DNA from 3 places in the Neobacillus sp. KR4-4 genome. Region 3 is predicted to be linked to each of the others. Evidence: a T-box and tRNA genes for the amino acid it is inferred to sense, from the RefSeq annotation. Region 3 holds a T-box; the other regions hold tRNA genes.
The links. The T-box of region 3 lies ahead of argS (arginine--tRNA ligase). A T-box ahead of a tRNA ligase gene usually reads a tRNA of that ligase, here a tRNA-Arg.

Region 1 (7,468 bases), on a different contig from region 3:
TAGACCACGTGCACCAGTTTTGCGTTCAATTGCCTTTTTGGCAATTTCAGTCAAAGCGCCCTCTTCAAATTGAAGCTCAACATCGTCGATTTCAAGCATTTTTTGATATTGTTTAACAAGCGCATTTTTCGGCTTCGTTAAAATTTCAATTAATGCTGCTTCATCTAACTGCTCGAGGCTCGCAATTACTGGAAGACGTCCGATAAATTCTGGAATTAATCCAAAGCGAAGTAAGTCTTCTGGTAGTACTTTTGATAGAAGTTCTTTCTGTGAAACTTCCTGCTGTTTAATATCGGATCCAAATCCAATTACTTTTTGACCTAAACGGCGTTTAATAATCGGTTCAATGCCATCAAATGCTCCACCGCAAATAAAGAGGATATTTGTTGTATCGATTTGGATAAATTCTTGATGCGGGTGTTTTCTTCCACCTTGTGGAGGAACACTTGCAACCGTACCTTCAAGAATTTTTAATAAAGCTTGTTGAACGCCTTCACCAGAAACATCTCTTGTAATCGATGGATTTTCTGATTTTCGGGCAATTTTATCAATCTCATCAATATAAATAATCCCTTTTTCTGCCTTTTCTACATCATAATCAGCAGATTGGATTAATTTTAATAAAATGTTCTCAACATCTTCCCCAACATATCCAGCTTCCGTTAGTGAAGTAGCATCAGCAATAGCAAATGGTACATTCAAAATACGAGCCAATGTTTGGGCAAGTAATGTTTTACCACTTCCTGTTGGTCCAATCATACAGATGTTACTCTTAGCAAGTTCAACATCATCAATTTTGCTATTCGAATTGATGCGCTTGTAGTGATTGTATACTGCCACTGAAAGTGATTTTTTTGCTTGATCTTGACCAATAACATATTCATCAAGAATTTCACAAATTTCCTTCGGCTTTGGTACATCTTTAAATTCTACTTCTTCTTCTGTTCCAAGCTCTTCCTCAACGATTTCGGTACAAAGTTCAATACATTCGTCACATATGTAAACTCCAGGCCCGGCAACCAATTTACGAACTTGGTCCTGTGTTTTACCACAGAAGGAACACTTTAATTGACCTTTTTCATCATTAAATTTAAACAAATCCTTTCACCCCTTAAAACATGTTAGTATCATATGCAAAGCAGCGAATTACACAAACAAAAGTCATGTCTCTCTCTAATTATTAAATAGTATGTATGTTGCATTGTAACACAGAATGCCAATGGACTGGAAATAAAAAGCTTAAGGTAAATAGTTTTCCGTTTGTTTGTGTAATTCATTTTAAAACACTTATGTATTCTTTAATCTTAACCATTACGATAAAAATAAATCTTAAAGCTGTCTGGAAATTATTTTATATTTTAATTCGCCTTGGTCGAGATGATTTCCTGCCCATTGTTAAAAATGTTCCCACTTCTTATTATAATATGTATTTGTAGAAATGTATAAAACAAGGCACGATATATATCGTGCCTTGCATTATACAAGTTAATTGTCTAGCTCCAGTGACCTGCGACTAGTGTACTTCGCAAAACGGTCACTTCCGCTTTTCTAATTACTTCTTGTTTTCAACAAGAAAGTCTACTGCTTTTTTAAGTTTAAGGTCTGATTGGATACCTTCAAGTCCACCTAGAGCTTGTTTAATGCTGTCAACAGTCATGTTGTACATGCCAGCCATGTTTTCAAGTTCAGCATTAACTTCTTCGTCAGTCACTTCTAGGTTTTCAGCCTTAGCAATCGCTTCTAGTGTTAAGTTCACACGTACGCGGTTAACAGCTTCTTCCTTCATTTGCTCACGTAAAGCATTTTCATCTTGACCTGAGAATTGGAAGTATAGTTCAAGGTTCATACCTTGCATTTGTAAACGTTGTTCGAATTCTTGAAGCATACGGTTTACTTCGTTAGTAACCATCACTTCTGGAATTTCAACTTCTGCATTTGCAGCAGCTTTTTCAACAACAGTATCACGTAAATGGTGCTCAGCTTCGTGCTTCTTGCTGTTTTCTAAACGAGTTTTGATTTTCTCTTTAAGCGCATCTAATGTTTCAACTTCATCATCCACATCTTTAGCAAACTCGTCATCTAATTCAGGAAGTTCTTTTCCTTTAATTTCATGAATAGTTACTTTGAAAACTGCAGGCTTACCAGCAAGTTCAGCTGCATGATATTCTTCAGGGAATGTTACTTCCACGTCTTTAGATTCACCAGCAGCTAGTCCTACTAATTGCTCTTCAAAACCTGGGATGAATGATCCAGATCCGATTTCAAGTGAATGATTTTCAGCTTTTCCTCCTTCGAAAGCAACGCCATCAACGAATCCTTCGAAATCTAGAACAGCTGTATCGCCGTTTTCTACTGTACCTTCTTCTTTAACAACAAGTTCAGCTTGGCGCTCTTGAAGAGTTTTTAATTCGTTAGCAACATCTTCATCAGTCACGTTTGTGTCTAATGCTTCTACTTCTAAACCTTTGTATTCGCCTAATGTTACTTCAGGCTTAACTTGAACAGTAGCTTTGAAGATAAGTTCTTTGCCTTTTTCCATTTGCTCGATGTCGATGTCTGGACGGTCGATTGGCTCGATTCCAGTTTCGTCAATTGCGCTTCCATATGCTTCAGGAAGAAGAATATCTAATGCATCTTGATATAGAGATTCTACGCCAAAACGCTTTTCGAACATTTGACGTGGCATTTTTCCTTTACGGAAACCTGGAACGTTAACTTGCTTTACAACCTTTTGGAATGCCGCGTTTAAACCTTCGTTTACTTTGTCCGCACTTACTTCAACAGTAAGAACGCCACGGTTTCCTTCTAACTTTTCCCATTTTGCTGACATACATTTTCCCTCCAACAATCTATTCTCATATCATTCGTAACGAATTTGAGTAGTTTGGAAATCACTTTCTATCAAAGCTAATTTCCTTTTTTTAAATGTAAAATATAGTTTTTTACACAATGCAACCACTACATTATAACATAGGATTGATTTCTTTCAACAGCGAGCCTATATATTAGGATAAGAAATTTTCTCAATTTCCTCAATTTTTGAGATAGCTTCTTCGATTTCCCGCACAGATACACCGTATTCCTTGGAAAGATCATCCATACTTGTATTTATCCCCATATAATCTTGTGCCAAGTAGTGAAAGGCGGCGGCCCACGCATGAGTACTCTCGGGCTCTAATTCGAACGGATAGCTTATAAAAAAATTACGCTCAACCATTCCGCTCGTATTTTCAAAAAGACCAGGGTTTTCGCTTTCCAGATGAGATTCTAGAAAAGCTTTTATCTCACGCATTCTTGGTTCTTCTCTAACCTCAGGAAGTTGTGTTGGAATAACTTTCTTATCCACGCCAAATTTCCTGATCAAAAGTTCTCTATCAATTTCCTGCTCTTTTAAAAGAGTTAAGAGAATCGTTTTTAAAAATGGATGTCCTGCTTCCGCTTCTAAATAATCAGCAATTTCATGAAGGTAGGGGCGAATATTTTTCTCTGCTAAGCTTGAAATGAGAAGCATTTGTTCGTTTAGATTCTCATTCGCAAATAGGTTTAACTCTTGGACCGTTTTTTCCTCTGGTTCATTCTCTTCAAGATCTAGTTGACGATTCTCTGCCATCCTTCGGCTGAACTGAAGGATGGTTAGAAAATGATCATGTTTTTCCGGCGGAATCTCTTTTTCTTCTAAAAGTGCTTCGACGGTTGACACAATTTCATGATATTCATGGAGTTGGATCAATACTGTCAAATAGAGGTCGACCATCTGAAGGTAATCACCAATCCCCTTATGGAGCATTTCCTTGGCGAGTGCTTTCGCTTTTTGAAAAGAAGCAGCTTCAAAATAAGCAAGTACCAGTCCAATCAAAATTTCGTCATTATCAGGGTCATATTCTCTTGCTTCTTCCAATAGATTGATCGCTTCTTTAAATTTTTTCTTCTCAAGGTTTTCGAGACCTTTGTCGGTTAATCTTTTTTCAAGGCCGGGAAAAAAGACTATATTATCTTTTCGTTTCACACGTTCCCTTTTTTTCATAAAAAAACCGTCCTTAGGATTGTCATGGGAATTAGTTTAGCATAAATAAAGGACAAAAAAAACTCACCGTCAAATGGTGAGTTTAAATTTATTATGTAGTGTTGATAGTAAAATTAGATGGCGTCCCAGGAGAGATTCGAACTCCCGACCCACGCCTTAGAAGGGCGTTGCTCTATCCAGCTGAGCTACTGGGACATATTAGTTATTTAAGACAAGATTTATTATATTATCATAAGATCAAAAAGTCAACACTCTTTCTACTATTTTTTAAAAAAAAGAAAAAGGGAGAGGAATTCTCCCACTTAATTATGACAGGACAAACTCACGGGCTAGTTCTGTAACCTCCTGGCCACTTACTTCAAACACCGACATTTTAACCTTTTCATTCTCCAAATCCAGAATGATATAAGTCTTTTCAAAACGTTCCCTCGGCAGACGGATGCTGCCTGGATTTAAAAATAAGATCCCATCAATCACTTCCGCACCAAGGACATGTGAGTGTCCGAAACAGGCGATATTCGCATTTACTTCCTGTGCTTTATATTTTAAATTCATCAAAGAGGTCTTAACGGAATACCGGTGGCCGTGGGTAATAAAAAACTTGCGCCCCGCCACTTCAGAAGTTGTCTCAAGTGGGTATCCTCCACCAAAATCACAATTTCCCATTACCGTTAGATAGCCGGAAATTGCTGCGTCATCTGGAGATAATTCCGAATCACCGCAGTGAATCATTAAATCGACCTCATCTAAATGTCTTTCTCTTATTAAACTGAGTTCCTTGGTTAATCCATGGCTATCACTAACAATTAAAACCTTACTCATTACTGCTCCGCTCTTTCTAAAATTTCATCCAAGACCACATCTAGCTTTTTCAAGGCATTCGCACGATGGCTGATCTTATTTTTTTCTTCCGATGATAGCTCGGCCATCGATAAACCCTTCTCAGGCACATAAAAAACCGGATCATAGCCAAACCCATTTGTACCTCTTCTCTCTTCAAGAATTCGTCCTTCACAGGTGCCTGACACCGTTTCTGTTTCTTGCCCTGGAACTGCGACTGCCAAGGCACAGTAGAACCTTGCCGTCCGCTTCTCCTCGGGAATACCTTCTAATTCAGACAATACTTTATCGGTATTGTTCTGGTCATTTTTCGGTTCGCCCGCATATCGTGCTGAATAAATCCCTGGTCTCCCTTCTAGGGCGTCCACGATTAAGCCTGAATCGTCGCCAATGACCATTTGTCCAAGTGCTTTGGAGACCGCAACCGCCTTCAAAGTCGCATTTTCTTCAAAGGTTGTGCCAGTTTCCTCCACTTCAGGAATATCAGGATAATCTAGCAAGGTGCGAACTGTAATCCCTCTTGACGAAAAGATATGTTCAAATTCCCTCGCTTTTCCTGGATTTTTAGTTGCAATAATAACTTCTTTCATTTCAATCGCCTCTTATTTTTTTAATAAATAGGCTGTGTTAAACTAGTCTGTTGATTACCGCTCAAGGCACTTCGTTTTCCGCGTGCGGGTCCAGGGAGCCTTCTCGTCGCTGCACTCCTGCGGGGTCTCCCCTGCCCCGTACTCCCGCAGGAATCTTCGTACCTTCCACTCCAATCAACAGAATTCCAAAATCAACATTAACCTTTAACACAGCCAATAAAAATTAAGTTTTATCAGATTATTATAGATAAACGGGAGTATTTCATTCTTATCCGAGAGTAACTCCACCCTATCCGAGAGTATTTCACTCTTATCCGAGAGTAACTCCACCGTATCCGAGAGTAATGCCTCCTTCTTATCTCCCTGAAACATAGATCACTTATTTCTGCCTTCTACTTTCAATCTTTTTGCTAATTTCTTCACCCAGTACTGATTTTTGATGTTCAAATAGTTCCATTAGTCCTTCTTGGGCTGCACTTAGCAGGCCTTGGAGCTGTTCGTAGGAGAATGTCGCTTCCTCTCCTGTCCCCTGCAGTTCAACAAATTCTCCATTGCCCGTCATAACTACATTCATATCCACCTGGGCCTTAGAATCCTCAGCATAGTTTAAATCAAGGACCGTTTGATTATTTTGCAGGATACCAACACTTGTAGCTGCTAAATAATCAGTAATCGGGAATTTTGCAAAGGACTTTTTCTCAGAAAATGCATTTAATGCGAGTGCCATTGCGACAAAAGCCCCCGTGATTGAGGCTGTTCGGGTTCCGCCATCTGCCTGGATGACATCACAATCAATCCAAACTGTTTTCTCACCTAGTGCACTTAAATCGACTATTGCTCTAAGTGCGCGGCCGATTAGCCGCTGAATTTCCATCGTTCGACCGGAAACCTTTCCTTTGGAAGATTCGCGAATGTTCCTTGTTTCTGTTGCTCGTGGCAGCATGGAATACTCCGCCGTTATCCAGCCTTTGCCTTCCCCTCTCATAAAGTGAGGCACTCTGTCCTCGATGCTCGCTGCACAGATCACTTTCGTATTCCCTACAGAGATTAAGACAGATCCCTCTGGGTGCATTAAATAATTAGGTTCAATATGTATGGGTCTTAGTTGTAACGGTTCTCTACCATCAACGCGCACCATTACTACCTCCTTTTATTTTTGAATTGGTACATTCATATTCATTAAATACCAAATAAAGAAGAGGCGGCATCTAAGCCAACCTCTTTCATTGTCCCTATATAGTATAACAAATATTTTTTTTTAAAAACTACCTGTATTGACTTTTTCTGGTCGAGTTACAGGTTCAGTTAATTTCTTCCCGCTATCATTTTTAAGATCTGCCTTACCCTTAACTTGAATAGCTACTTTTTCTACGCCCTCTTGTTCAGTAAGGGAAAGCACTAATGCATCTAATAAATGCTGTGAAACTTCTTTTTCCTTAAAGCTTCCAAAAATATTTTCATTAAAGTTCAAAGTGACTTTTCCATCTTCATATTTCGGAGCCTCAAGGAGCTCAACATCTGACATAAACTCAGAAACTAGAGGTGATTTTTCACTTGGACCTTTGATTAATTCATTAACAACTGCTACATAGTTATCTTTTTCGCTATTGCTGACCCGGCGTGTGACTGGTACATAATAATAAGAGCCTTCTTCACCGCCAATATAGTAAACCGTAATAGGTTTGGTATTAGTAATATCCGTCACATTCGAAGTATCCAGGTTGATACCGGTTGCTCTGGAGAGATTTTCGCTAATGGGTGTTCCGTTCACAGGCATTTCAGTTAAATCGTGACCATTCATTTTTAGCTTGACAGTTTTCACATTATCAAACTGTGTCAGTGTCCAAGTGACAGATTGGAGTATTTTCATCTCATCTTCCGCTTGATAATTTTTAAACTCTTTTGAAAAGTTAACCGTTGCAACGCCCTCTTTATCAATATTTACAGAAAGCTCCGTATCCTCTGGGAGAACAGCCCGGAAATCATTTGGGAGTTTATCAGTTACTGGTCCATT
Region 2 (7,468 bases), on a different contig from region 3:
AGAACTTCTTCAAAAATCCCAAAAAGATCCCGAAGCCTTTTGGAACGATGTGGCGAAAGAGCTATTCTGGTATGAGCCTTGGCAAAAAACAATAAGTGGAAGCCTTCCTGACTTTCGCTTTTTTGAAGGGGGCATCAGTAACCCTTGTGTTAACTTACTCGATCGTCATGTGGAAAATGGTGCTGGAAATCGCACCGCACTGATTTGGGAGGGAGAAAACGGGGACACTAAGTTTTTTACATATAATATGCTGTTAGCAGAAGTAAATCGCTTTTCGAGTGTCTTGCGTTCCTTTGGTGTGAAAAAAGGGGATTGTGTGGCGATTTTTCTTCCGAATTTGGCAGAGGCAATAATTGCCGTGCTCGCTTGCTTTCGGATTGGGGCAATTTACAATACAGTATTTTCAGGATACTCCGAAAAGTCATTGAAGGACCGTCTCATTAGCTTTGAGCCAAAGATTATCGTAACGACTGACGCTACGATAAGACGTGGAAACAAAGTTTGCTTAAAGGAAAAAGTGGACAGGGTAATACCAGATATTCCATCCATTGAAGCGGTAATCGTCGTTAATCGCCTTAATTCAGAAATCAATATGACAGAAGGACGGGATTTCTGGTGGGAGGAACTAACTAGAATGGCAAGTATCCATTGTGAACCTGAGAAGCTAGAGGCCAATGAATATGGAATTGTCTTCTATACAAGCGGTACAACAGGAAAACCAAAGGGAGTCGTTCATTCAGGAATGGCCTTTGTAATCCAAAATTACATTTATAGCAAATATCATATGGATCATCATGATGATGATGTTTTCTGGTGTACGGCTGATATTGGATGGTTAACGATGCATATTTGGGGAATTGCGGGCGCACTCGCAAATGGAGTGACCACTGTCGTATATGAAGGATCGATTGACTTTCCAACAAAGGACAGATTTTATCAGGTAATCGAGAAATACCGTGTTAATAAATTGTTTACCGCACCAACTGCTTTACGGATGTTAAAAAGTCTAGGGGAAAAAGTACGGAATCAATTTGACTTATCATGTCTGGATGTCGTTTCCCTAGTGGGTGAACCCTTTGATCCAGAATCATGGCAATGGACGTATGATGTATTAGGAAAGAAAAAAATATGTGTTAATAATACGTGGGGACAAACAGAAACAGCGGGCTGCCCAATTGCTGGTGCCTCATGGTTAACTCCAATGAAGCCGGGATCAGCCGGAATGCAATTTTTAGGTGCAGATATAGCTGTAGTGGATGAAAAGGGAAATCCAGTAAAACCGGGTACGTTAGGAAATTTAATCATAAGAAAACCATTCCCAATGCTTTGCCGCACACTCTGGAAGGAACCGGAGCGCTATATTTCCTCTTATTTTAGTCAGGTAGAAGGAAGCTATTTTGCAAGTGATTTGGCCCTAATTGATGAGGATGGCTATGTTTGGGTTGTTGGTCGTTCAGATGATGCATTCAACGTTGCCGGTCATCGTTTAAGTACAATGGAAATTGAAAGTGCAGTTCTTGAATGTGAAGGAGTTGCTGAAGCGGCCGTAATTGGTGTCCCAGATGAAATCAAGGGTGAGGTACCGCTTGTATTTGTCCGGGTAAATGATCTTTCTCTAGGGACTGATGATTTAAAAGAAAAGATTAATGAGCGTATTATACAGCTTATCGGAAAAATTGCTCTGCCAAAATCCATCATCTTCACAGAAACACTGCCGAAAACAGTTAGCGGAAAAATCATGCGCCGCTTATTAAAGGAAATTTTCGTGTCTGGAAAGGTTTCAGGTGATATTACAGGGCTTGAAGATCCAGCAACAGTGGCGCAAATTCAAATGATTATCAATGAAAGGTCGATAGTGAAATAAAACAAAAAGTCTGATGGAATTTCCATCAGACTTTTTATATATCAAACTACTATGCTTTTTTCATCTCTATTAGTAAGATATGAGAGTTTTTTTCTGCCTTAATTGTGATATCTTCTTCAACAATCTCCATTCCATCTCTATCAGAGAGTTCAATGCCATTAATGACAGAAGTACCTTCTATTTGAACTAAATAAGCCTGCCTGCCTTCTTTAACTGGAAAACTTATATCTTTTCCTTGCTGCAATTCCAAGGAATAGATGTTTGCATCTTGGTTAATCGTAATTTGAGCATCTCCGTCTCTTCCCGAAACCATGTGCAGCCAATTATTTTTCCTATCATCCCAATTGAATCTAAAATCACCATAGGATGGTGCATGGCCATTTTTGTCTGGTAAAATCCAAATTTGTAAAAACCTTGATGTATCTTTGCCTAAATTGTATTCGCTATGCAGTACACCCGTACCTGCACTCATATATTGAACTTGTCCGCGTGTTATTGTATTTTGGTTACCCATGCTGTCACCATGAGTCAACTCACCATTCACCACGTAGGAGATAATCTCCATATTTTTATGTGGATGCGTGCCAAAACCTGTTTGCGGATTAATTAAATCATCATTGATTACACGTAAAACCCCAAACTGAATATTGTCTGGATTATAATATTCTGCAAATGAAAAGTGAAATTTACTTCTTAACCAACCAAGATTACTAGAACCCATATCATTGCTGTTGATTTTTCTTAGCATATTTTTCTCCCCAATCTATTATAAAAAATGTATATACAGAAAACTTGCCTCTTTTGCGCTCTATTGATATTTGTGATTCTAAAATATAATTATCTCGAATCCGAGATAATTATATACATTATATTTCAATGTGTCAACATTAGTAGAGGGCAATAATAAATTAACTTCTTTTATATTAAAAGGAAATGTGGGTATTTCTCAATTTAAACGGAATTTTACTTTTTATTTTTCAAGCACAGTGAAATCAACATTCAGTTATAATAAATCCTAAAAAAAAAAGAAACCCTTGATAAATAAGGATTTCTTTGACGTCCCGAAGAGGATTCGAACCTCCGACCTACAGTTTAGGAAACTGTTGCTCTATCCTGCTGAGCTATCGAGACAAGTATTAGGAACGTTATTCATTATAATTTGTTAATGACAAAAGGTCAACAAAAAGTTGATATTATTGGAACGGTAGTTCTCTGGCCACTTCGGTTCCTTTCGAAGTCTTTTCACGGAATATCAACCAGACGATCAAACTGAGCCCAATTAGTAAACCTTCCAGCGATAAAATGTACCAAGGATAGGGTCCTAAAACATCTAATAAACTGGCACTGTCGGGTTTATGGCTTAAAAACATATAATTTCCGCCCACCAGCTTATTAATCAACATAATGATTGGCATAAGCACATTTAAAAAGATACATAATTTTAAGACGGACCAAATTGTCGGCCGGTAACCTTTTGCCCATGTAAAATAAAGCGGCACCCAGATTTCCATCAGATGTGTATAAAAGAAATGGAAAAACCGAAAATGTGGGAAGTCATAATTTAAAGCTGGAGTGAATAATGCCTGTGATGCGCCTAATAAAGCAGTAAATAATAATATCTCGTAGATAATTCTTTTCCTTGTCAGCAACAGAAGGACGGTTAATATTAAACTAATGCTGCATAACTCCAATGGAATAGCGTGACTAACATTCCAACTGCCATTTATAATCATCCAAAAATGATAGGTCAATTCCATGATGATGAGAGTGATAGCGATACCGATCTCGGTTCGCCGTCTTTGCCTAGCATTCAGTTGATCTCTATTAAGATAGATTATGCTGGAACCTAGGATTAAGATGGTGATAATTACAAAATGACTGGTTGAAAACATGTCAAAATCATAGTTTGTGAAACTGCGGCCAAACACCCCATCCATAACTCCACCACCTAATTCGGCTAATGTACCTTTACCTTTTCTAATTATATTCGATGGAATTGCTTTTACACCTCTTCAAAAATATAAAATAGTTCCATTTCACTCCGTTCTATAATTAGGATTTTTCTTCCTAAAGAAGTCTGTATGAAGTATGGTATAATAGTTTGTCGAAGAAAATCGAAAGTCTTTTTTTAGTGGAGGTCATTATGGCTGCATATACGCCGATGATACAACAATACTTAACCGTTAAGGCAGATTACCAAGATGCCTTTTTATTTTTTCGCTTAGGCGATTTTTATGAAATGTTTTTCGATGATGCCATTAAAGCATCACAAGAATTAGAAATAACTCTAACAAGCAGACAAGGTGGCACGGATGAACGGATTCCGATGTGCGGCGTTCCCTATCATTCTGCACCTAACTATATTGAACAGCTCATTTCAAAAGGCTTTAAAGTGGCGATTTGTGAGCAGGTTGAAGACCCGAAGCTGACCAAGGGTATGGTGAAAAGGGAAGTTGTCCAATTAATCACGCCTGGTACAGTGATGGAAGGGAAGGGGTTATCGGATAAAGAGAATAATTATATTGCCTCAATTACCCAATTTGATGATGAAACCTTTGGGTTTGCCTACAATGATATCTCAACAGGTGAAAGCCGAGTCACACTCCTATCGAAAAATTTTGATGAAGTCCTAAATGAGTTAGCAGTCTTAAGTGCGAAGGAAGTAGTTGTTGCGAGCAACTTTGATGGGGAATGGCAAAAGAAACTTCGGGAACGTGACGTCTTAGCGATTTCATTTGAAGATAATAGTTCAATAGATATGAATTTTTCTCATTTGCTAAAAGATTTGAATCAAGAAAAGCTAAAGCAAACAATGGCGCGGCTTTTTCATTATTTATACCGGTCGCAAAAAAGAAGTTTGGATCATCTACAGCCAGTCACCACCTACCAAATCCATCAATATATGAAAATTGATTACTATTCCAAACGTAATCTTGAATTAACAGAAACGATTCGTTCCAAAGGAAAAAAAGGTTCTTTATTATGGCTCTTAGATGAGACGATGACCGCAATGGGCGGAAGGATGTTAAAGCACTGGATCGACCGTCCATTAATCAGTCAAATTGAGATTGAATCGCGCCAATCAATTGTGGAAGTCCTAATATCACATTATTTTGAGCGTCAAGAACTACGTGAAAAACTAAAGGAAGTTTATGATTTAGAACGATTAGCTGGAAGAGTAGCCTTTGGGAATATCAATGCCCGTGATTTGGTCCAATTGAAGCGCTCGTTAATGCAGGTTCCATATTTACAACAAATTTTGCAAGGTATGAAGGATGAAAAAGTGAACCAAATCGCAGAGCTGCTTGATCCTTGTGAAGAAATTACGGATTTGTTGGAGCAGGCGATTGTTGAAAATCCACCGCTTTCCTTAAAAGAAGGGAATATGATTCGCGATGGGTACAATGCCCAGCTCGATCAATATCGTGATGCCAGCCGGAATGGAAAAACGTGGATTGCTCAGCTGGAACGGGAAGAACGCGAGAAGACCGGTATTAAATCACTAAAAGTTGGTTATAACCGTGTATTTGGTTATTATATTGAGATTACACGTGCAAACCTACATCTGTTAGAAGAAGGACAATACGAACGGAAACAAACATTATCCAATGCGGAACGGTTTATTACTCCGGATTTAAAAGAAAAAGAAGCATTAATTTTACAAGCAGAGGAAAAAAGCAGTGAACTGGAATATGAATTGTTTACGGAGATTCGCGAGATTGTAAAAGAACAGATTCCGCGTTTACAAGCATTAGCCAAAACGATAAGTGAACTGGATGTCCTGCAGTGCTTCGCTCAAGTAAGTGAAGACCGCCATTATGTCAAACCACAGTTTTCAATGGAGGGTCGTGTCGTTGTTAAAGAAGGCCGTCATCCCGTGGTAGAAAAGGTATTGAACGCCCAGGAATACGTCCCAAATGATTGCTTCATGGACAGCGACCGGGAAGTTTTATTGATTACAGGCCCGAACATGTCGGGGAAAAGTACCTATATGCGTCAAGTCGCTTTGGTTGCGATACTAGCGCAAATCGGCTGTTACGTCCCAGCCTCCGAAGCGGTCCTGCCCATTTTTGATCAAGTATTTACCCGGATTGGTGCAGCCGATGATTTAATTTCCGGACAAAGTACTTTTATGGTTGAGATGCTTGAAGCTAAAAATGCGATTTCAAATGCTACACAAAACAGCTTAATCTTATTTGACGAAATCGGGCGTGGTACTTCCACTTATGATGGGATGGCCCTTGCACAAGCAATCATTGAATACATTCATACCAATATTGGGGCAAAAACTCTTTTTTCCACCCATTATCATGAATTAACGGTTTTAGAGGAAGAACTATCTAAGCTGCAAAACATCCACGTTAGTGCAATTGAGCATAATGGAAAAGTCGTCTTTCTTCATAAAATAAAAGAAGGACCAGCCGACAAGAGTTACGGAATCCATGTCGCTCAGCTGGCAGGACTGCCTTCAGACTTAATAAGCCGTGCGAATGAAATATTAACTGCACTAGAGCAGTCTGATTCCCAGGAGGTCAAGCCGAAAACAGAAGTAGTGGAGGTAGTTCACGTAGAAGAACAGCCTGCTCAACTTTCTTTCTTTGATGAACCGAAAGATGTGAAGAAGCAAGAGTTATCTTCTAAAGAGAAGCGTGTGATTGATAAAATGAAGGAATTAGATATATTGGATTTAACACCACTTCAAGCAATAAATATGTTGTATGAGCTCCAAAAAAAGTTAAAGTAGGGGGTGAATCGGAATGGGGAAAATTATTCAATTAGATGATGCCTTATCGAATAAAATCGCAGCGGGAGAGGTAGTCGAGCGTCCTGCCTCCGTGGTAAAAGAGTTGGTTGAAAATTCAATTGACGCGGGCAGTACGGTGATTGAAATTGAAGTGGAAGAAGCCGGACTTGCCAAAATCCGCATTACCGACAATGGATATGGGATTGAGGAAGAGGATGTGTTACTCGCCTTTCAACGCCATGCCACCTCTAAAATAAAGAATGAAAATGACTTGTTCCGAATCAGGACCCTCGGATTCCGGGGAGAGGCTCTGCCAAGTGTCGCCTCTGTTTCACGGCTCGAGATGAAAACTTCTACGGGTGAAGGGGCAGGAAATCGGGTGGTTATCGAGGGCGGCAAAGTGGAAATATTTGAGAAAGCATCGAGCCGAAGAGGAACCGATATTACGATTACCGATTTATTTTTCAATACACCTGCCCGCTTGAAATATATGAAGACCATTCATACCGAGCTTGGAAATATAACGGACGTTGTGAATCGATTGGCCCTTTCCCATCCAGAAGTAGCCTTCCGCCTCATCCATAATGATAGGAAATTATTGCAAACCAATGGAAACGGAGATGTTCGCCAGGTCCTAGCATCGATTTATGGTTTGGGAATCGCCAAGCAGCTGGTTCCCATCTCCGGGACATCGCTTGATTATAACATCACTGGTTTTGCTTCCATGCCTGAGGTAACCAGAGCATCACGAAACTATATTTCAACGATGATTAATGGACGTTTTATCAAAAACTATCCATTAGCCAAGGCGATCCAAGAAGGCTACCATACCTTGCTTCCAATCGGCAGGTTCCCAATTG
Region 3 (7,468 bases):
GTGGTTTCAGGAAGAATTATCAGCAGTTTTGAAGATACGCTAAAGCAAGTAGTCGCGCTGGCCTTTTTTATGCCGATGATTGCTGGCATGACTGGAAACACAGGGACACAATCGCTGGCAGTTGTAGTAAGAGGATTGATTTCGTACGATATTGATAAAGGTGTGATTGCACGATTAATTGCAAGGGAATTGGGTGTTGGGATTACCATTGGTATGACTTGCTCTATTTTGATTGCAGTGATTGCATATATTTGGCAGGGAAGTCTCATTTTAGGGGCAGTAGTCGGCAGTTCTCTATTTTTCACGCTCATCATTGGAACACTTGCAGGGACAGTTATTCCGCTTATTCTCTTTCGTTTAAAAATTGATCCTGCTGTTGCCTCAGGGCCCCTAATTACCACTTTGAATGATATATTTTCACTGCTTACCTACTTCGGGATTGCCACCATGTTTTTAAAATATCTCATGTAGAAAAAAATCAGTGAATTGTTTTTTGATTTTTTAGGAATGTCCCAAAGAAAGGGACCATATTTATTTCTTAAATAGACAATCTGGTTTACACTAGGAAAGGAGATACTAACATATAGTTAAGCGAAGGTGAATTATGACAGATTTTATTAGTTCGATCTTGGAGTTTTTATCACAATTGGGCTATTTCGGCATTGCTATAGGATTAATGATAGAGATTATCCCGAGTGAAATTGTTTTAGGCTATGGCGGTTATATGATTTCGCAGGGACATCTTAATTTTATTGGATCCGTCATTGCCGGGACCATAGGCGGAACAATTGCACAGTTATTTTTATATTGGGCCGGTTATTACGGCGGCAGACCTTTTTTAGAAAAGTACGGAAAATATGTGCTAATTAAAAAGCATCATATCGATATAGCTGAACAATGGTTTGAAAAATATGGAGCCGGTGTTATTTTTTCAGCACGCTTCATTCCTGTTGTCCGGCATGCGATTTCCATCCCAGCAGGTATTGCTAAAATGTCAGCAGCCAAATTTACGCTATTCACGGTGGCAGCTATTATTCCGTGGACGATTCTATTCCTCTACTTAGGTAAGGTCTTAGGCAGTAACTGGGCACATATTAAAGAGTACGCACAACCCTACGTAATGCCAGCCGTTATCGGGGCAGTTGTTCTAGGAGCTATTTATTTTTTAGTCAAGAAGACAAAGAAAACCACCGACTAAATACCGGTGGTTTTGCTTTGCTTAAAATTTTCTTTGCGCCCATGTATGGGCTTTTTTCCTTATTTTTTGCTCATTAAACTTGTCTGTTGATTTCCGTTCCAGGCACTTCGCTTTCCGCGGGCGTGCCGGGGAGCCTCCTCTTCGCTTTGCTCCTGCGGGGTCTCCCCTGCCCCGTACTCCCGCAGGAGTCTTCGTGCCTTCCACTACAATCAACAGAGTGCTAAAAATCAACAACACAGCCTATTTTTTAAAATGAAATGGGAGTGTTGACACAATAACCCTCTTTTTAAAAATAAGATAGGTACGAATCAATAAACTTGATTGGTTGTGCAAAATATTGTGCCAGTTTTTCTTTGTTATAAATTGCGGAATCAATACGGTCACCCGATATTGGTTTTCACTTGCTTTATGTTCTACCGTATCGATAAATTTCGATAGAGGAATCAGTACACTTCGGTAATGTGACTGTAGCGTAACGAGCCTTACATCCGGCTGCCATTGCTTCCATTTTTCTTCGAAACGCTTTTCGTCCTCACGATCAAACGACACATACACCGCAAAGATTTGATCCGTTAACGATTTGGCATAATTGATTGAGTTTTCAACAACCTTAGTAATCCCGGCGACAGGGACAATAATAACATTTCCCTCAATCGGCGGCGCAGGATCACCTGGATGGATTCTTAATTGTTCGCCAACGGCTTCATAATGATGATTTATCCGTTTGAAGGCAAACACGATGATGGGTAAAAAGATAACTACAAACCATACTTGGCTAAATTTAGTTAAAAAGAAAATGATTAATACAGCTAAGGTAATTAGTGCACCGATTAGATTGGCAGCGAGTTTTGCCACCCATCCAGCCGGCTTTTCTCGTAACCACTTTATGATCATCCCCGTTTGCGACAAAGTGAAGGGGATAAATACACCCACCGCATAAAGTGGAATTAAGTGCTCTGTTTGACCATTGGAAAAAATAATCAACAAGATGGAGGCTACTCCTAAGGAAACAATCCCGTTAGAATACCCCAGTCTGTCTCCCCTAATGGTAAACATCCTTGGCATATATTTATCCTTGGCAAGCGCATAGGCTAATAACGGAAACGCGGAGTAACCAGTATTGGCCGCCAAAACTAATATAAGTGCAGTTGTCCCCTGGACAAAGAAATAAAGGTAATTACGGCCAAAAGTCTCTTTGGCAATTTGTGAGACGACCGTTTCGTCATGCTTTGGTGAAATTCCGTAATAATAAGCCAGGAAAGTAATACCCGTAAATAACAAGGCGAGCAATGCCCCCATTAAAATTAATGTTCTGGCCGCATTCTTTGGTGCTGGGTCTTTAAAACTTGGAATGGCATTCGAAATGGCTTCCACCCCTGTTAATGCTGAGCATCCCGACGCAAAAGCGCGAAGCAGCAAGAACAGCGTTATTCCTTGAACCGGCGTCCCGATGGCTGCATGTTCAACAGTTGGTGAGACATCTCCTGTCATAATTTTAAAAAGACCCACACCAATTAAAATAAACAGCGCTACAACAAACAAATAGACAGGATAAGCTAAGATGGATGCTGACTCCGTTATTCCACGCAGATTGAGAATGGTAATAAAGACTACCAGCACGCAAGCGATTCCAACGGTATGCTGGTGTAAAATTGGGAAAGCCGACGTGATCGCATCCGTACCAGCAGATATACTTACCGCTACCGTTAATATGTAATCAACTAAAAGGGATCCCCCTGCAATCAATCCTGCTTTCTCACCAATATTCTCTTTCGAAACAATATAGGCCCCACCGCCCTGGGGATAGGAATAAATAATTTGTCGGTAGGAAAGGATTAACGCAGCTAATAGAAATAATACTCCAACAGCAATCGGAACTGAGTACCAGTAAGCAATGACACTAACCGTTGCTAACACAATCAGAATTTGTTCAGTCCCGTATGCCACAGATGATAGGGCATCGGAGGATAGTATCGCTAAAGCCTTTAGGACATTTAATTTTTGTTCGCCTAGTTCCGTTGATTTTAACGGCCGGCCAATTAAGAATCTCTTAAAAGAAGAGAGCACTGGATTCACCCACCACATTTGAAGTAAAATTACCGATTGATTTTAACACAACACCATTTTTATATGAAGTGTTTTATTTTTGACAGGTATCCGAATTTCTCAATGTGTCACTACATAGTCTTTTCCTAATCAGTCCGATTAATGAAGAAAATTATCCTGTAAAGGTAAAAAAAAGCATGGAGCCCTTATTAGGACCCCATGCCTTCACACTAATATTTATTCAAACTAATTTACGTTCGCTTTAATAATTCGCTTCATTACCTGCATTTGTCCTAAATGAATCCCCTCATGGAAAAGTGCAAAATTGGCTAATTCACCAAAGGTTTCTTGACCAAGGAATGGGGTTTTTAGTCTTTGGTTAAAGCTCTCCACTGGAATTTCTTTGATTCGTGCTAATTGGTCTTGCAACTGAATGATTAATTCCTGAACGGAGGGAACATCCCCTTCCCAGGCAGCCGGACTCGTTCCTGTGGCAAATAACTGCATATAGCTGGCTGGCAGCTGAGTTGTTTTTTTCGGAAAGCCAAACATAAATTGCTCAGCAACTGTGAGAACATGACCCACATGCCAATGGAGCGTATTATTAAATCCATTGGGCTGAATGCCGGCGATCCCTTCTTCTAGATCCCCTACAAAGTTAACAAATTTTCCTCGTGTAAGCTCAAAATGCTTAAATAATAATTCACTCATCTTTTTTGCCTCCCTTTCAATTGCTTAGCTGAAGTTCAAATTGATTATCCTACATTTCATCAGGGGCTTCCAATCCTAATAACCGTAACCCCTCTTTTAAAACTTCGGTTACCGCAAATACTAGCGCTAACCGGCCCTGCTGCTCTGCGCTGTCCTCGAGGATTTTTACTTCCGCATAATATTTATTGAACGCTTGTGCCAGGTCAATAATGTATTTTGCCACTTGGGACGGATCGAAGTTGGTACAGGCTCTTTGAACCGCAGGAGCGAATTCCATTAAGAGGCTGGTTACCTTCCATTCCTTCTCCCATGAGTTGGTGTAGGTTGCAGCCTTATACTCAGTCTTCCCAGTGGCTTTTCGTAAAATGGAGCATGCCCGTGCATAAGTATATTGGACATAAGGACCTGTTTCACCTTCAAAGCGAAGCATCTCTTCTAACGAAAATTCAATATCGTTCATTCGGTTATTCTTTAAGTCATGGAAAATAACCGCGCCAACTCCCACTTGTTTAGCTACCTTATCTTTGTTAGCAAGATTAGGATTTTTCTCTTCAATATTATGTCGAGCCATTGCAATCGATTCATTTAAAACTTCTTCTAATAAAACAACCTTCCCTTTTCTCGTCGACATTTTCTTTCCGTCTTTTAGCATCATACCAAAGGGAATATGGTGCATTTGTTTCGACCAATCATAACCCATCTTGGATAACACTGCGATTAACTGTTTAAAATGAAGACTTTGTTCATGGCCTACGACATATAAGGATTGAACAAATTGATACTCCTCCTGTCGATAAAGAGCCGCAGCTAAATCACGGGTCGCATACAAGGTGGCCCCATCCGATTTCTTAATAAGGCATGGCGGAAGTTGTTCTTCATTTAGTTCGACCACTTGTGCCTGCTCGGACTCAACGAGTAAATGCTTTTCCTCTAGAAGTTGAACGACGCGATCCATTTTGTCGTTATAAAAGGCCTCACCTGCATATGAATCAAATTCAACGTTCATTAGCTCATATATTCTGGAAAACTCTTTTAATGACTCATCGCGGAACCATTTCCAAAGCTCTAATGCTTGCGCGTCTCCGTCTTCCAGTTTCTTAAACCAACTCCGTCCTTGATCTTCAAGAGAAGGGTTGCTCTCGGCTTCTTCATGAAATTTAATATAAAGGGACAATAATTCCTTAATCGGATTTGCTTTAACCTTGGCGGCATCTCCCCATAATTGATAGGCCGTGATTAACTTCCCGAACTGCGTGCCCCAGTCACCCAGATGATTAATTTTTAGGGGTTTATAACCGCATTTCTCTACAATTAAAGCGAGTGAATTGCCGATTACAGTTGAACGCAAGTGCCCCATTGAGAAGGGTTTTGCAATATTAGGAGAGGACATGTCAATCGTGACAGCCCCGCCGTTCCCAAACGTCAGCGCACCATACTTCCCCTTTTGTGTGAGGATATCTTTTACAACTTTTTCGGAAGCCGTCTTTTTGTTTAAAAAGAAATTAAGATATGCCCCAACCACAGTCACTTTTTCAAAAATGGGGGATTGAATTTTTTCACATAATTCTTCGGCAATCAGATTGGGGGATTTTCTTTTTAGCTTCGCTAACGTAAAGCAAGGAAAAGCTAAATCCCCGTGCTCCTGGTTTTTGGGCTTTTCGATCATCAGTTCCAAGTCTTTCAGTGTCATCTCTTGGCCAAGCAAATCATATAAGATCGATGCCAGCTCTTGTTTAAAGTTCATTCGATTCAACCTCCTATTTTCTTTATAAAAACAAAAAACTCCCGTCTCTATTAAAAGAGACGAGAGTTAAACTTCCCGCGGTACCACTCTAATTGTTCACATAATGAACCAGCTTTCTTTTGTAACGGAGGATCCTCCGGCATACCCTACTTTACCTTCAGGCATGCATCTCAAAAGTGCGCTTCATTATCTATCCTGTTTCAGGCTCACACCACCCCTGAATCGCTGGACCATCATAGATAACTACTCTCTTTTTCATTGATTTTTTCCGAATTTATTATCAGTTATTATACTGGATTAATATGGGTTTTTCCAGTGATTATTGATTATTTTTTACATTCGGGTAATCCTAACGTAAAGGAGGGATTTTAATGGCGAGAAGAAGAAATAAAATCCTTGTTCCAGAGGCGCGAACTGGCTTAGATGCGTTGAAGGCAAAAGTCGCAAATACCGGTAACCCGGAGGATGCGAAATTTGAAGCAGCACAAGAGGTGGGGGTTCCATTGAAAAAAGGTTATAACGGCCAACTCACCTCAGAGCAGGCAGGGAAAGTAGGCGGCCGGCTTGGCGGCAGCATGGTTCGCGAATTGGTAAAGATGGCACAAGAAAACCTAGCAAAGAAATAATGCCCGGGGCCAAATTTACTTGGCCCCGTTTCCAATCTGAGTGTCTAATTCAGAAGTCAATACACAAAATTCAAAAAATAAAATTTTCAAAAAGAGTTTGACAATTCTGTGACAATTGATAGAATATTCTTACAGGGAGTTGATGATGATGCAGGAAAAACACTTAAAGAGTATTTTTACATTTAAGAAAACAGCTATCTTCGGAAGCAGTTTAGGAATCATTCTCATTTTGTTCGGTCAATTTGTAAACGGTTACAATACTGCGTATTTTTTAACCGCACTTGGATTTGGAATCCTCGCTGGTTCCGTAGTCAATTACCTTTTCGGAACTTTTTTAAGTTTAATGGAAGAATTCACTGGCAACCGTAAGAATGCACCAAAAATGGCCGCTGCTTCAAAGAATCTTTATCTTATAAAATAAGTATACGGAGCGCCACACTAGTGACGCCCCATAGCTAAAGACTTGTATGGATACAGACAAGTCTTTTTTATGTGGACAGACCTTTTACTAAAAACACCTTCATAATTTCCGCAATTTGTTCAGAGCTTAACGGCTGATGATGCTTCTCCCAGTCTGAAACTAAGGCAATATACATTTTTAACAACAGAAAGCTAGTGATTTCAGTATTGGCTGCCGGGATGGCCCCTTTCGTGATGGCCGCATCGATTTTCAGCTTTAAGTAAGCAATAATTTCATCCTCCACATGCTGCAGCATTTCTGATACCGCTAAAGTCCCCATTTCGGTTTCCTCTTGCACCATCTTGATCATCAATTGGTGCTGGGAGCGAAATTCTAATAAACGATAAAGCGCCCGATGCACGTTTTCAGTAAAGGGTAAATCTGGTTGGATAACTGATTCTGCTTCCGCAATCATTTCCTTTACCAAAGTGGAAATAATCTCTTCGAATAATTCTTCTTTATTTTTAAAAAAGGTGTAAATCGTCCCTTTCCCTACATTGGCCAACTTTGCGACTTGATCCATTGTTGTTGCTTTATAGCCAAACAAGGAGAAGGATTTCGTTGCTGCTTCTACAATCAGCTTTCTTCGATCGGTTGCCATGTCAACCTCCACTGACCATTTTAGTTTTTCGGTCATTTTCTTCAAATATACCATAAGTTCCATTCTACTTCAATCTCTCCAT

Region 1: it has a tRNA-Arg gene. The T-box ahead of argS (arginine--tRNA ligase) is inferred to sense a tRNA for this amino acid. The anticodon was not compared.
Region 2: it has a tRNA-Arg gene. The T-box ahead of argS (arginine--tRNA ligase) is inferred to sense a tRNA for this amino acid. The anticodon was not compared.

The regions. Positions count from the first base shown of each region.
Region 1 is NZ_JBHHJU010000005.1:169,163-176,630, forward strand. Features, by position in the region: gene clpX (ATP-dependent protease ATP-binding subunit ClpX) at 1-1,098, opposite strand, end outside; gene tig (trigger factor) at 1,553-2,830, opposite strand; gene ACE198_RS07520 (tetratricopeptide repeat protein) at 2,999-4,024, opposite strand; tRNA gene ACE198_RS07525 (tRNA-Arg) at 4,143-4,219, opposite strand; gene ACE198_RS07530 (metallophosphoesterase family protein) at 4,331-4,846, opposite strand; gene ACE198_RS07535 (XTP/dITP diphosphatase) at 4,846-5,454, opposite strand; gene ACE198_RS07540 (multidrug transporter) at 5,516-5,671, opposite strand; gene rph (ribonuclease PH) at 5,834-6,589, opposite strand; gene ACE198_RS07550 (GerMN domain-containing protein) at 6,713-7,468, opposite strand, start outside.
Region 2 is NZ_JBHHJU010000003.1:271,272-278,739, forward strand. Features, by position in the region: gene ACE198_RS04800 (acetate--CoA ligase) at 1-1,864, shown strand, start outside; gene ACE198_RS04805 (pirin family protein) at 1,914-2,612, opposite strand; tRNA gene ACE198_RS04810 (tRNA-Arg) at 2,922-2,995, opposite strand; gene ACE198_RS04815 (YwaF family protein) at 3,058-3,801, opposite strand; gene mutS (DNA mismatch repair protein MutS) at 4,008-6,608, shown strand; gene mutL (DNA mismatch repair endonuclease MutL) at 6,622-7,468, shown strand, end outside.
Region 3 is NZ_JBHHJU010000033.1:31,004-38,471, reverse strand. Features, by position in the region: gene mgtE (magnesium transporter) at 1-471, shown strand, start outside; gene uptA (undecaprenyl phosphate transporter UptA) at 605-1,198, shown strand; gene ACE198_RS24255 (hypothetical protein) at 1,220-1,429, opposite strand; gene ACE198_RS24250 (APC family permease) at 1,439-3,265, opposite strand; gene ACE198_RS24245 (DinB family protein) at 3,491-3,955, opposite strand; gene argS (arginine--tRNA ligase) at 4,005-5,699, opposite strand; T-box leader at 5,752-5,967, opposite strand; gene ACE198_RS24235 (alpha/beta-type small acid-soluble spore protein) at 6,071-6,325, shown strand; gene ACE198_RS24230 (hypothetical protein) at 6,471-6,746, shown strand; gene ACE198_RS24225 (TetR/AcrR family transcriptional regulator) at 6,814-7,386, opposite strand.